3 regions of the Kitasatospora sp. NPDC114501 genome follow, and region 3 is predicted to be linked to each of the others. Evidence: riboswitches for the same ligand, from Rfam matches in the RefSeq annotation. Region 3 holds a riboswitch; each other region holds the start of a gene.
The links. Region 3 has a riboswitch for S-adenosylmethionine ahead of ACZ7RU_RS02680 (aminotransferase class V-fold PLP-dependent enzyme). Riboswitches for the same ligand answer to the same signal wherever they lie in the genome.
Positions count from the first base shown of each region.

Region 1: it holds a riboswitch for S-adenosylmethionine, as region 3 does, so the genes downstream of both, thrC (threonine synthase) here and ACZ7RU_RS02680 (aminotransferase class V-fold PLP-dependent enzyme) in region 3, are expected to answer to the same signal.
Region 2: it holds a riboswitch for S-adenosylmethionine, as region 3 does, so the genes downstream of both, ACZ7RU_RS13665 (IclR family transcriptional regulator) here and ACZ7RU_RS02680 (aminotransferase class V-fold PLP-dependent enzyme) in region 3, are expected to answer to the same signal.

Region 1 is NZ_JBVKDS010000018.1:154,719-159,007, forward strand. It holds gene ACZ7RU_RS30420 (cold-shock protein) at 60-263, opposite strand; gene ACZ7RU_RS30425 (MoaD/ThiS family protein) at 801-1,079, opposite strand; gene thrC (threonine synthase) at 1,106-2,386, opposite strand; SAM riboswitch class I at 2,403-2,538, opposite strand; gene ACZ7RU_RS30435 (glucosyl-3-phosphoglycerate synthase) at 2,685-3,686, shown strand; gene ACZ7RU_RS30440 (alpha,alpha-trehalose-phosphate synthase (UDP-forming)) at 3,725-4,289, shown strand, end outside.
Region 2 is NZ_JBVKDS010000006.1:201,286-205,574, forward strand. It holds gene ACZ7RU_RS13655 (GlxA family transcriptional regulator) at 1-143, opposite strand, end outside; gene ACZ7RU_RS13660 (NADP-dependent oxidoreductase) at 214-1,164, shown strand; gene ACZ7RU_RS13665 (IclR family transcriptional regulator) at 1,286-1,999, opposite strand; SAM riboswitch class I at 2,203-2,345, opposite strand; gene ACZ7RU_RS13670 (DUF7144 family membrane protein) at 2,470-2,898, opposite strand; gene ACZ7RU_RS13675 (HEAT repeat domain-containing protein) at 3,126-3,797, shown strand; gene ACZ7RU_RS13680 (HEAT repeat domain-containing protein) at 3,801-4,289, shown strand, end outside.
Region 3 is NZ_JBVKDS010000001.1:570,471-574,759, reverse strand. It holds gene ACZ7RU_RS02690 (rhomboid family intramembrane serine protease) at 185-1,015, shown strand; gene ACZ7RU_RS02685 (Lrp/AsnC family transcriptional regulator) at 1,012-1,293, shown strand; gene ACZ7RU_RS02680 (aminotransferase class V-fold PLP-dependent enzyme) at 1,297-2,661, opposite strand; SAM riboswitch class IV at 2,713-2,831, opposite strand; gene trpD (anthranilate phosphoribosyltransferase) at 2,941-4,017, opposite strand; gene ACZ7RU_RS02670 (response regulator) at 4,135-4,289, opposite strand, start outside.

The sequences.
Region 1 (4,289 bases), on a different contig from region 3:
TCGAGAAGCGAGTGGTCACCAGCCGTAGGGCCGCGCCGAGCTCCTGGGGTCGGAAGGCGTCAGCCCGCGGCGCGGACCATGTCCGCCTGCGGGCCCTTCTGTCCCTGAGAGATCTCGAACTCGACCCGCTGGCCCTCCTCGAGGGTGCGGTAGCCGTCCATCTGGATCGCGCTGTAGTGGACGAAGACGTCCGCACCACCGTCGACCGCGATGAAGCCGTAGCCCTTCTCCGCGTTGAACCACTTGACGGTGCCCTGAGCCATTCCGAACTCCCCTAGTGCTGTGCTGGCCCTTCACGCGCCCGCAGGTCGCGGGCCCGGGTTGGTTGAAGGCCGGCCCGGGGAACCCCCCCTGGGCGCAGCCGTGCACGCCGCAACCCTCCGCGCGGGACGCCAGGCGGCTTCCGGTGAGCGGGTGATTGCGTCGACCGCCGCTGAATGTATCCGGACCGACGCCCTCTGCAACAGGGTCAGCCGCTGGTAATTCCATCAAGCCGGCACAGGACAGTACGGGCCGAATCGGAATAAACTCGGCATTCCACGCCGGACATAGCGGACGAATTACTCAAAGGTCTGCGGGAATTCTGACATCCGCCTGACATGTTTCCCGGGCCGGTCCCGGCGGCCGGGCGCCCCCGGGCCGCGCACTGCGGGGGCCGAAAGGGAAACCTTGTTCCCAGCCGAGCGACACTCTACTCCGGTTCGACTCGGAAATATTCCCGCAAGAATGCAAGCGGTCGCCCGTGCATACGGAGAGCGGAATTCCGTACGCGCGGGCGACCGCGGGTTCTCGCGAACGGCTCAGCAGCCGCCGGCCACCGCCGGGATGATCGAGATTCCGGCGCCGTCCCTGATCTCGGTCGCCAGGCCCTCGGCGAAGCGCACGTCGTCGTCGTTCACGTAGACGTTCACGAAGCGGCGCAGCTTGCCGGTGTCGTCCAGGATGCGGGCCGAGATACCCGCGTGGTTCTTCTCCAGGTCGGCGATGACCTCGGCCAGGGTGGCGCCCTCGGCGGTCACCTCGGCGGCGCCGCCGGTGTAGGTGCGCAGGATGGTGGGGATGCGGACGTTGGCGCTCATGACTCTCCTTGCGGGGGACGGGTGGTTCAGGCGGACGCGAGGCCGGCGGCGCGGAACGAGTCCAGCGTCGGGCGGATGACGGCGGTCATCCCGGCGTCTGAGACGGCGTCCAGGGTCTTCAGGCCGTCGCCGGTGTTGATCGCGACGGTCTCCTTGGCCGGGTCCAGCTGTCCGGTCTCGACCAGCTTCTTCAGCACGCCGACGGTCACCCCGCCCGCGGTCTCGGCGAAGATCCCCTCGGTCCGCGCCAGCAGCCGGATCGCCGCCACGACCTCGGCGTCCGTGACGTCCTCGACCGCGCCCCCGGTGCGGCGGGCGATGTCCAGCACGTACGGGCCGTCGGCCGGGTTGCCGATCGCCAGCGACTTGGCGATGGTGTTCGGCCTGACCGGCTTGATCACGTCCCGGCCGGCCTTGAACGCGGCCGACACCGGCGAGCAGCCCTCGGCCTGGGCACCGAAGACCTTGTACGGCCGGTCCTCGACCAGGCCGAGCCTGATCAGTTCCTGGAGCCCCTTGTCGATCTTCGTCAGCTGCGAGCCCGAGGCGATCGGGATCACGATCTGCTCCGGCAGCCGCCAGCCGAGCTGCTCGCAGATCTCGTACGCCAGCGTCTTGGAGCCCTCGCCGTAGTACGGCCGCAGGTTCACGTTGACGAAGCCCCAGCCCTCGCCGGCCGCGTCGCCGATCAGCTCCGAGCAGAAGCGGTTCACGTCGTCGTAGTTGCCCTCGATGCCGACCAGCTCGCCGCCGTACACCCCGGCCATGACGACCTTGCCCTGCTCCAGGTCGTGCGGGATGAACACGCAGGACCGGAACCCGGCCCGGGCCGCCGCCGCCCCCACCGCACCGGCCAGGTTGCCGGTGGAGGAGCAGGACAGCGTGGTGTACCCGAACGCCCGGGCCGCCTCGATCGCGCAGGCGACCACCCGGTCCTTGAACGAGTGGGTCGGGTTCCCGGAGTCGTCCTTGATGTGCAGCTGGGCGGTGAAACCGAGCTCCCGGCCCAGGTTGTCCGCCTTCACCAGCGGGGTCCACCCCGGGTTCAGGTTGGGCTTGGACGCCACGTCGGCCGGAACCGGCAGCAGCGGCGCGTACCGCCAGATGGAGGCCGGACCGGCCTCGATCCGCTTGCGCAGCTCCTCGGCGCCCTCGCTGCCGAACTCGTAGGCGATCTCCAGCGGGCCGAAGCACTCCAGGCAGGCGAAGCTGGGGCCGAGCGGGAAGCGGGTGCCGCACTCGCGACAGGACAGCGCGGCGGCGGGGCCGAGGTCGACGGAGACGGGTGCGGCAGTGTCGATAGCCATGACGGCGAGGCCTCTCTCCTCATCTTCCCCGTGGCGCGGTCGCGACACGGGCCGGAATTGGCACCTGTCCCGCCGGGGCCTGTCGTCGACAGCCGCGCGAGAAGGTTGCCGGGACGTCAACGGGCCGTTCCCTCAGTCCCTCTGGATGAGCTTGTGAAATTGTGGTGGTGCTCAACGGCGACCCCGGCGTGCAAAGGTCCGACCGCTGTACGAAGACTGTATCCGAAGGCGTCAATCCTGAACGGGACCGTCCGCCAAGCGAGATGACACGTCCCACCGACCCGCCGAGGAGACCTCAGTGCCCGCCGAACCGACCCCCGAGCTCCTCCCGCAGGCGGCGTCCTGGCTGCGCCGCCGCTCCTGGAGCGCGGCCGACCGGCCGGTCCGCACCCTCCTCGACGCCAAGCAGCGCACCGGTCGCACGGTCAGCGTGGTGCTCCCCGCCCTGGACGAGGAGGCCACGGTCGGCGACATCGTCCGCACCGTCCGCCGCGAGCTGATGGAACGCCTCCCGCTCGTCGACGAACTCGTCGTCGTGGACTCCGGCTCCACCGACGCCACCGCCGCCGTCGCCGCCGAGGCCGGCGCCCGGGTGGAACACCGCGACCTGATCCTCCCCCGCCTGCCCGCCGTCCCCGGCAAGGGCGAGGTGCTCTGGCGCTCGCTGCTGGTCACCCACGGCGACATCGTCTGCTTCGTCGACGCCGACCTGCGCGAGTTCGACCCGGCCTTCGTCACCGGCATCGTCGGCCCGCTGCTGACCGACGAGTCCATCCAGCTGGTCAAGGCCATGTACGACCGCCCGCTGGAGTCGGAGGGCGCCGTGCTGCCCGCCGGCGGCGGCCGGGTCACCGAACTCGTCGCCCGCCCCCTGCTCAACCTCCACTGGCCGGAGCTCGCCGGGTTCGTCCAGCCCCTCGGCGGCGAGTACGCGGCCCGCCGCTCACTGCTCGAACGGCTGCCCTTCCCCACCGGCTACGGCGTCGAACTCGGTCTGCTGGTCGACGCCCTGGAACTGGCCGGACTGGACGCCCTGGCCCAGGTGGACGTCGGCGTCCGGCACCACCGCCACCAGGACGGCCAGGCCCTCGGCCGGATGGCCGCCACCATCTACCGGACCGCCCTGGAACGCCTCGACCGCACCCACCGCCTGAAGGCCTCCGCCGACCTCGTCCACCCCCATCTCACCCAGTTCACCCGACACCCGGAAACCCGCGCGTTCACCGCCCACACCCACCCGGTGACCGCCCTGGAACGCCCCCCGATGCACACCGTCCCCGAATACGCGACCCGCCACTGACGGGTTTGCCACGCCGAACCCCAGGCAACATCCCAACCATGGGCGATCTCACGACCAACCGTTCGAGCGACACGGGCACCGCCTCCGTCCTGGTGGCCTCCAACCGGGGACCGGTGTCCTTCAGCACCGCCGACGACGGCACGCTGACCCTGCGCCGGGGTGGCGGCGGCCTGGTCTCCGGCCTGTCCGCCATCGAGGACCCGAACGCCGTCTGGGTCTGCGCCGCCCTCAGCGACTCCGACCGCAGAGCCGCCGCGGAGGCGCCCCGCGGCCGCCTCGACCTGGCCGGCCACGAGGTCGGCGGCCAGGCCGTACGGATGCTGGACATCGACCCGCAGACCTTCGCCCGCGCCTACAACGGGGTCGCCAACTCCACCCTCTGGTTCGTCCACCACCTGCTCTACGCGACCCCCACCGCCCCCTCCTTCGACGCCGGGTTCCGCACCGAATGGGCCGCCTACCAGGCCTACAACAGCGCGTTCGCCGAGGCCCTGGCCGCCGAAGCCGCCCCGGAGGCCGCCGTCCTCATCCAGGACTACCACCTCTCACTGGCCCCGGCCCTGCTCCGCGAGGCCCGCCCCGACCTGCGGATCGGCCACTTCT
Region 2 (4,289 bases), on a different contig from region 3:
GTCACCACCTCGTACGCCCCCGGCACTCCGGGGAAGACCCGGTTGGGGATGCCCAGCTCGAAGGGGTAGACGCCGTCGAGGGCGAGGACGACGACACGGTGCGGCGGCCGGTCGCGGAAGGCGAGGGTTTCGATCGCGGGCATGGCACGATCCTATCGGTCTTTGGCAATCTTGCCATTTCCCTGGTCAGGGCCGTGACCTCAGGCTTGATCCATGACCACGAACACGATGCGAGCCATCACCCAGACCGCCCTCGGCGCCCCGGACGTCCTCCACGAGACCGAGGTCGAACGACCCGAGCCCGGCGTCGGCCAGATCCTCGTCGCCGTCCACGCCGCGGGCGTCAACCCCACCGACTGGAAGCACCGCGAGCACGGCTACTTCCTCGGGCAGCCGCCGTTCACGCTCGGCTGGGACGTCTCCGGCACCGTCGAGGCGGTCGGCCTCGGCGTCTCGCTGTTCGCGCCGGGCGACGAGGTGTTCGGCATGCTGCCGTACCCGTACGGCGTCGGCTCGCACGCCGAGTACGTCGCCGGCCCCGCCCGGGCCTTCGTGCCCAAGCCGGCCGCGCTGAGCCACGTCGAGGCCGCCGCGCTTCCGCTGGTGTCGCTCACCGCCTGGCAGGCCCTGGTCGACACGGCTCGGGTCCAGCCGGGGCAGCGGGTCCTGGTGCACGCCGCGGCCGGCGGCGTGGGGCACGTCGCCGTGCAGATCGCCAAGGCGCGCGGCGCGTACGTCATCGGCACGGCGTCCGCCGCCAAGCACGACTTCGTCCGGGGTCTGGGCGCGGACGAGGTGATCGACTACCGCACCGCCGACTTCGTGGAGGAGGCCCGCGACATCGACGTGGTCCTCGACCCGCTGGGTGGGGACGACCGGCTGCGCTCGCTGGAGACGCTCCGGCCGGGCGGCGTCCTGGTGACGATCCTGCCCCAGGGCCTGGAGGAACCGGCCGAGCGCGCCGCCGAGTTGGGCGTGTCGGTGCGGTCCCTGCTGGTCGAGCACGACCAGGCGGGCATGGCCGCGATCGCCTCGCTCGCCGAGTCCGGGCAGCTGCGGGTGCACGTCTCCGCCGCCTACCCGCTCGCCGAGGCCGCGAAGGCCCACGCGGAGGGCGGCACGGGCCGGGTCACGGGGAAGCTGGTGCTCACCGTCCGCCCGTGACGGCGCGAGGCGGTGCGGATCCGGGGGCCGGATCCGCACCGCCGAGGCCGGCTTCGATGTCCTACTGCGGGGACCGGGCCCTGGGGCGCGCGGAGGTGCGTCCCAGGGCCCGGAGCTCTTCTCAGGGGTGGCGCAGGGCCTCGGTGAGGCGGTGGGCCGCCTCGACGACGGCCTGGGAGAGGGCGGCGCCGGGGTGACGGGTGAGGCGTTCGATCGGGCCGGACACCGACACTGCGGCCACCACCCGGTTGGACTGGCCGCGCACGGGCGCGGAGACCGAGGCGACCCCGAGCTCCCGCTCGCCGACGGACTGGGCCCAGCCGCGCCGCCGTACGCCGCTCAGGGCGGTGGCGGTGAAGCGGGCGCCCTGCAGACCGCGGTGGAGGCGCTCGGGCTCCTCCCAGGCGAGCAGGATCTGGGCGGCGGAGCCGACCTTCATGGGGAGGGTGATGCCCACCGGCACGGTGTCGCGCAGGCCGGAGAGCCGCTCGGCGGCGGCCACGCAGATCCGCACCTCGCCCTGGCGGCGGTAGAGCTGGGCGCTCTCGCCGGTGACGTCCCGCAGCTGGGTGAGCACCGAGCCGGCCGCGGCCAGCAGCCGGTCCTCGCCGGCGGCCGCCGAGAGCTCGCCGAGCCGGGGGCCGAGCATGAACCGGCCCTGCATGTCCCGGCTGACCAGGCGGTGGTGTTCGAGTGCGACGGCCAGTCGGTGGGCGGTGGGCCGCGCCATGCCGGTGGCGGCGACGAGGCCGCCCAGGGTGACGGGGCCGGCCTCCAGGATGCCGAGGATCGAGGTGACCTTGTCGAGCACGCCGACGCCGCTCGTGTTCTCCATGGGTGGGGTACTCCAGTCTCAGGGCCCGGGAGCAGCGGGTCGGCGCTGCTCACCGGCGGCTCCGGGTGGGGAGCCGGGGAGGGTGGTCAGCGAGGACGGGCCGGGGAAGTCGGCCGATTGCCTGCGCCGGGCACGAGACGGGTACGCGAAAGGGCCGGGGCGGGAAGCGCCCGGGCGAAGGACAGCACAGAGAGCACCGTGTCTCCTCATCTTTCCCGCGCCACAGTGGCGACAGGCCGGAGTTGGCACTGCCCCCGGACGGCACGGCGCGTACTTCGGACGCCGGGTCGAACGGGGAGTTGCCGGGGCTTCGTAGGGCCGGTCCCTCCACCCCTCTGGATGATTCGCGAGGAACGATACAAGACTCCCCGGGGCGCTCGGCAAGCCCCCCCCGTCCCCACACGCGGCCGCCTGCCGGGACGACGGGTCGTCCGGCAGGCGGCGGATCGGGCGGAACGGTGCGCTACCGGTCAGGCCGGCTTGTCCACCCGTCCGACGCACAGCGCCCAGATCACCAGGGCGTCGATCGCGATCAGGACGACGGCCCACAAGGGGTAGTAGGGCAGCCAGAGGAAGTTGGCGAGCATGCCCAGTCCGGCGACGACGACGCCGATGATGCGGGCCCAGACGGCACCGCTGAAGACCGCGACACCGGCCACGACCACGACGACGCCGAGGATGAGGTGGATCCATCCCCACCCCTCGGTGTTCATCGAGTACACGTAGCTGCGGGTGACGATGAGCAGACCGTCCTTGCGGACGGCGGCGGCACCCTGGAAGACCGCCATCATGCCGGCCGTGATCAGCATGACCCCCGCGAAGACGGTCCACCCACTCGCATGGGGGTACCGCTCAGGGCCCCTGGCGACGGGGCCGGATCCGGTAGCACTACTGGCCATGACATGGGCTCCTTCGGTGGCGGCCGCCTCGCGGACACGGGGAGACGGGGGGAGAGCAGCCGGGCGGAGGTGCTCCGGGGAGCGCGGGGACGTGCACCCGCGACGGCGGAGCCCCGTATTCACGGTAAGACCGGACTCCCCATCCCGCCGCCGTGGGCCGCGTGCCCGGATCTGCTTGACCTTGTCACGGTGACAAGCCCTTCACTGTGGCCGAGGAGGTGGTCCTGATGACCAGGGCGGAAGAGGACACGAACACGGTGCGGGCGCTCCGGGGGCTGGCGCACGACGACCCGTCGGTGCGGCTGCGGGCGGCGCTGGCCGTCGGCACGAGCCCGCACCCGGGGCTCGTCGGCGGGCTGGTCGAGCGGTGCGCGGTCGAACCGGAGTTCCTCGTACGGGAGATGCTCACCTGGGCGCTCACCCGCTACGAGGCGGCGGTGACGGTCCCGCTGCTGCTCGGCGAGGTCCGCTCGGAGCGCGCGCAGGCCCGGAGCCAGGCCCTGCACACGCTGTCCAAGATCGGGGACCGGCGGGCCTGGCCGGCGATCACCCCGGCGCTGCTGGCCGACGCCGACGAGGAGGTGGCCCGCAGCGCCTGGCGGGCCGCCGTCGTGCTGGTGCCCGAGGGTGGCGAACGCGAGCTGGCCGTAGTCTTGGCGGCTCAGCTCGGACGCGGCGGACGCGAGACGCGGCTGAGCCTCAGCAGGGCGCTGGTCGCGCTCGGGGAGGTGGCGCTGCCGACGCTGGCCACCGCGGCGACGGACCGCGACCCCCGGGTGCGCGCGCACGCGCTCGCCACGGCACGGCTGTGGCGCGACCCGGACGCCGGCTTCGAGTCCGCGGTCGAGGAGGCGAAGCGCACGGTGGCCCTCGGCGGGGGCGGCCGGGAGGGACGGTAGGCAGTGTTGATCGGCGAGGTCGCGCGGCGGTCCGGGGTCAGCGCCCGCATGCTCCGGCACTACGAATCACTCGGACTGGTGCGGCCGACCGGGCGTACCGACTCCGGTTACCGCCGGTACTCGGACGAGGACATCCGGCGGATCTTCCACATCGAGAGCCTGCGGTCGCTTGGCCTGTCGCTGCGCGACGTCGGGCGGGCGCTCGACGATCCCGGGTTCGCGCCCGCGGAGCTCGTCGACGACCTGATCCGCCGGACCCGCGAGCGCATCGCGGCGGAGACGGAGCTGCTCACCCGGCTGCGCCGGATCGACGCCGCGGAACCCGCCGGCTGGGAGGAGGCCCTCCGGGTCGTCGCGCTGCTCCAGGGCCTGGAGTCGAAGAGCGCGGGGACCCGGCAGCGCGCGGCCCTGTCCGTCGGCGAGGCCGTCCCGGTGCCGGTGGAGGCGCTGGTCGAGGCCGTGCTGGGCGAGTCGGACCCGCACGTCGCCGGA
Region 3 (4,289 bases):
GGTCCCTGCGTGGGCCAGGCGCTCCCCCCGGAGCCCCGGCATCGGCGGCGGGAGGCGGGAATGCCCGCCCCAAGCCTATTGCCTGGGGCAACCACCGCGACCACCGGTCGCCCGAACACCCGGGCTGGTCCACCTGCCGTAAACCAACGTGTCACCTGCGGCGCCCGGAGGGATGCTTGGCCGCATGGCGTTCGCGGTCCCGGACCACACCGCGGCCCGGGGCGGCCGCCCGGCGGCGACCGTCCCGGCGGTCAGCTACGCCCTGATCGCGCTCAACACCCTGGTCTTCCTGCTCGGACCGGCCGCGGGCCTCAACCCGCTGTACGGCACCGGCCAGGCCCGGGTCTGCGCCGAGCAGCGGTACGAGCAGCGCTGGGGCGCCGTTCCGGCCGAGGTGCTGGCCGGACGGCCGCTGACCGCCGAACAGCTGGCCGAGGCCCCCGACCCGGTCCCCGGCTGCCCGGCCGCCCCGACCCCGGGAAAGCACCCGGCCCTGTCCGTCCTCACCGGCCTCTTCCTGCACGCCGGCTGGCTGCACCTGCTGGGGAACCTGCTCTTCCTCCAGGTCTTCGGCCCCACCGTGGAACGGCGGCTGGGCCGGGCCCGGTACGCCGTCTTCTACCTGGCCGCCGGCAGCCTGACCACGTACGGCTTCGCGCTAGCCGAGGCGCACTCACCGAACTCCACCCGGGTGCTCATCGGCGCCTCCGGGGCGATCGCCGCCGCCCTCGGCGCCTATCTGCGCCTGCACCCCCGGGCCCGGGTGACCACCCTCGTCCCGCTGCTGTTCTTCCTGCCGCTGCGCTTCCCGGCCTGGCTGGTGCTCGGCCTCTGGTTCGCCCTCCAGTGGTGGTCGGTGCACTCGGCCGGGCCCGGGGTGGCGTACCTGGTCCACGTAATCGGCTTCTCGGCCGGGTTCCTCTACGCCTGCACCGTGGTCCGCCGCCACCCCCCGCGACGACCCGGCGGACGCCCGATACGCTGGCGGCACCTCACAAAGGAGCCCGAACTGTGATCACCGCCATCGTCCTGATCAAGACCAGTGTCGACCGCATCCCGGAGATCGCCGAGTCCATCGCCGCCATCGACGGCGTGAGCGAGGTCTACTCGGTGACCGGGGGCTACAACCTGGTGGCGATGGTGCGGGTGCGCCGGCACGACGACCTGGCCGAGGTCATCCCGGGCCGGCTGAACAAGGTCCCGGGCGTGGCCCACACCGAGACCCAGATCGCCTTCCGCACCTACTCCCAGCACGACCTGGAAGCCGCGTTCGCCCTCGGCCTGGACGAGTAGCCCTCAGCCCTCGCGCTGAGTGTCCGCGACGCAGCGGCCGCCCTCATTGCGGTAGTTCCAGGCCGCGCCGTCCGTCACCAGCTCCCGGACGGCGGTGAGGAAGCGGTCGACGTGCTCGTCCGGCGTCCCGGCGCCGAAGCTCACCCGGATCGCGTTCAGGCTGCGCTCGCCCGGCAGCGAGGGATCGGGCGCCCCGCACTCGGACACGGCCACGTCCTCGTCCCCGAGCAGCGTGCGCACCAGCGGGTGGGCGCAGAACAGGCCGTCGCGCACCCCGATGCCGTACTCGGCGGACAACGCGGCCGAGAAGTGCGAGCTGTTCCAGCCCCGGACGACGAAGGACAGCACGCCGACCCGCGCCGAGCCCTCCCCGAACAGGTTGAGCACCTTCACCTGCGGGATCCCGGCCAGACCGGCGGTCAGGCGGGCGATCAGCCGCTGCTCGCGGGCCTCCAGCGCGTCGAAGCCGGCCTCGGTCAGCGCCCGGCAGGCCGAGGCGATCGCGTAGGCGCCGATGACGTTCGGCGAGCCGGCCTCGTGCCGGGCCGGGCCGGTGTGCCACTGCACGGCCACCGAGCCGTCCGCCTCCCGGGCCACCGTCCGGGTCGCCCCGCCGCCGGCCAGGTACGGCTCGGCCGCGTCCAGCCAGTCCGCCCGGCCGGCCAGCACCCCGGCGCCGAACGGCGCGTAGATCTTGTGGCCGGAGAAGGCGACCCAGTCGACGTCCAGCTCGCGCACCGAGACCCGGTGGTGCGGCGCCAGCTGGGCGGCGTCCAGCACCACCCGGGCGCCGTGCCGGTGCGCGGTCTCCGTCAGCTCGGCGACCGGCCACAGCTCGCCGGTGACGTTGGAGGCGCCGGTGACGCAGAGCAGCTTGGGGCCCTCGGGCGCCTCGGCGAGCGCGGCGTCCAGCGCGGCCACCGCCTCGGCCCGCGAGCGCGGCGCCCGCAGGTAGCTGACGTCCAGTCCGGCGTGTGCCCAGGGCAGCAGCGAGGCGTGGTGCTCGGTCTCGAAGGCGAACACCCGGGTGCCGGCCGGAACGGCGGCGGCCAGCAGGTTGAGCGAGTCGGTGGTGGCCCGGGTGAAGACCACCTGGTCGCCCTCGCGCAGGTCGAGGAACTCGCCGACGGTGCGGCGGCTCTGCTCGAACAGGTCGGTGGACAGCTGGGAGAGGTACCCGGCCCCGCGGTGGACGCTGCCGTAGTACGGCGCGTAGGCGGCGACGTCGTCCCACACCCGCTGGAGCGCCGGCGAGCTGGCCGCGTAGTCGAGCGCCGCGTAGCCGACCTTCTCACCGCTGGCGAGCGGGACCTGGACGTCGGCGCCGAGAACCGGGAGCGGGGTGCTGATTTCGGTGGCGAGGGACATGGGGATGCACTCCTTCGGGGGTAAGGGACCCCCGGAGTGCCAGTCGCCGGGTGTCCGCGCTTGTCGCACGGACGATCTGCCGTGGCGACCCGGTCCTCACCCAGGGCACCCCGCCACGGACGGAGGGTTGCCGGACAGCGAGCTGGGGCTTGGCGCTGTCACTCATGACCTGGCGAAGACTCTAGGCCGCGTCCAGCGGGCGGTCAAACGGGCATCCAGCATCCGGACAGCACCGGAGCCCGGGCCGGCGTACCCGGCCCGGGCTCCCCAACTACCGCCTCAGATCCGGCTGGTGGCCTCCGACCAGCGCCGCAGCAGGTCCTGCGCGGCGCCCGAGTCGATCGCCTTCGCGGCCCGCTCCATGCCGGCCGCCAGCTGCTCGCCGAGCGGCGCGTCGCCGAGGTCCAGCGCGACCAGCGCGGCCGCCGTGTTCAGCAGGACCGCGTCCCGCACCGGCCCGTGCTCGCCCGCCAGCAGCCGCCGCGCGACCTCGGCGTTGTACGAGGCGTCCGCCCCGCGCAGCGCCTCGATGCCGACCAGCTCGATGCCGACGTCCCGCGGGTCGAAGGTGGTCTCGGTGACCACCCCGTCGCGCACCAGCCACACCCGCGAGGTGGTGGTGATGGTCAGTTCGTCCAGCCCGTCGTCGCCGCGGAAGACCAGCGCCGTCGCGCCCCGCCGGGCCAGCACCCCGGCGATCAGCCCGGCCAGCCGGGTGTCGAAGCAGCCGATGGCGTGCGCGGTGACCTTGGCCGGGTTGGTCAGCGGGCCGAGGATGTTGAAGGCGGTCGGCACCCCGAGGTCGCGCCGCGCGGTAGCGGCGTGCCGCATCGAGGGGTGGAACTTCGCCGCGAAGCAGAAGGTGAGCCCGACCTCCTCGGCCACCTCGGCGACCCGCTGGGAGGAGAGGTCCAGCGCCACGCCGAGCTTCTCCAGCACGTCCGAGGAGCCGCTGGTGGAGGAGGCCGACCGGTTGCCGTGCTTGACCACCTTGGCGCCGGCGGCGGCCGCGACGATCGCCGACATGGTGGAGATGTTGACGGTCTTCGCCCGGTCCCCGCCGGTGCCCACGATGTCCACCGCCGGGCCGGGGATCTCCAGCGGCTCGGCGTGCTCGTACATCGCGTCGACCAGGCCGGCGATCTCCTCGACCGACTCGCCCTTGGCCCGCAGCGCGACCATGAACCCGGCCACCTGGACGGGGGACGCCTCGCCGCTCATGATCCGGTCCATCGCCCACGCGGTGGACGAGCGGTCGAGGTCCTCCCCCTGCAACAGCGCCGACAGGACGTCCGGCCAGGTGCGGACCACCTGCGCGGGGTCGCTACCGCCGTTCGCAGGGTTCACGTTCACCATGGCTGACTCCAGCTGTTGTCGGTTCCCCGCTCCGGGGGGACGTCCGTACGGATGGAGTCAGCCTATCGAGCGAAGCGGTCGCTTCTACCCCCGTCTTTTCCAGTTGCCGGGCGGATTTCAGCGGACGGCCGGAGTCCGCTTCGCCACCCTGGCCCGCAGCAGGACGGCGGCCGCCTCGGCCAGCGCCACCGGGTCCACCGGGTGGGAGATGGCGGCGTCCGCCCGGCTCCAGGCGGCGAGCCAGGAGTCCTGCGGCCGGCCGATCAGCACCA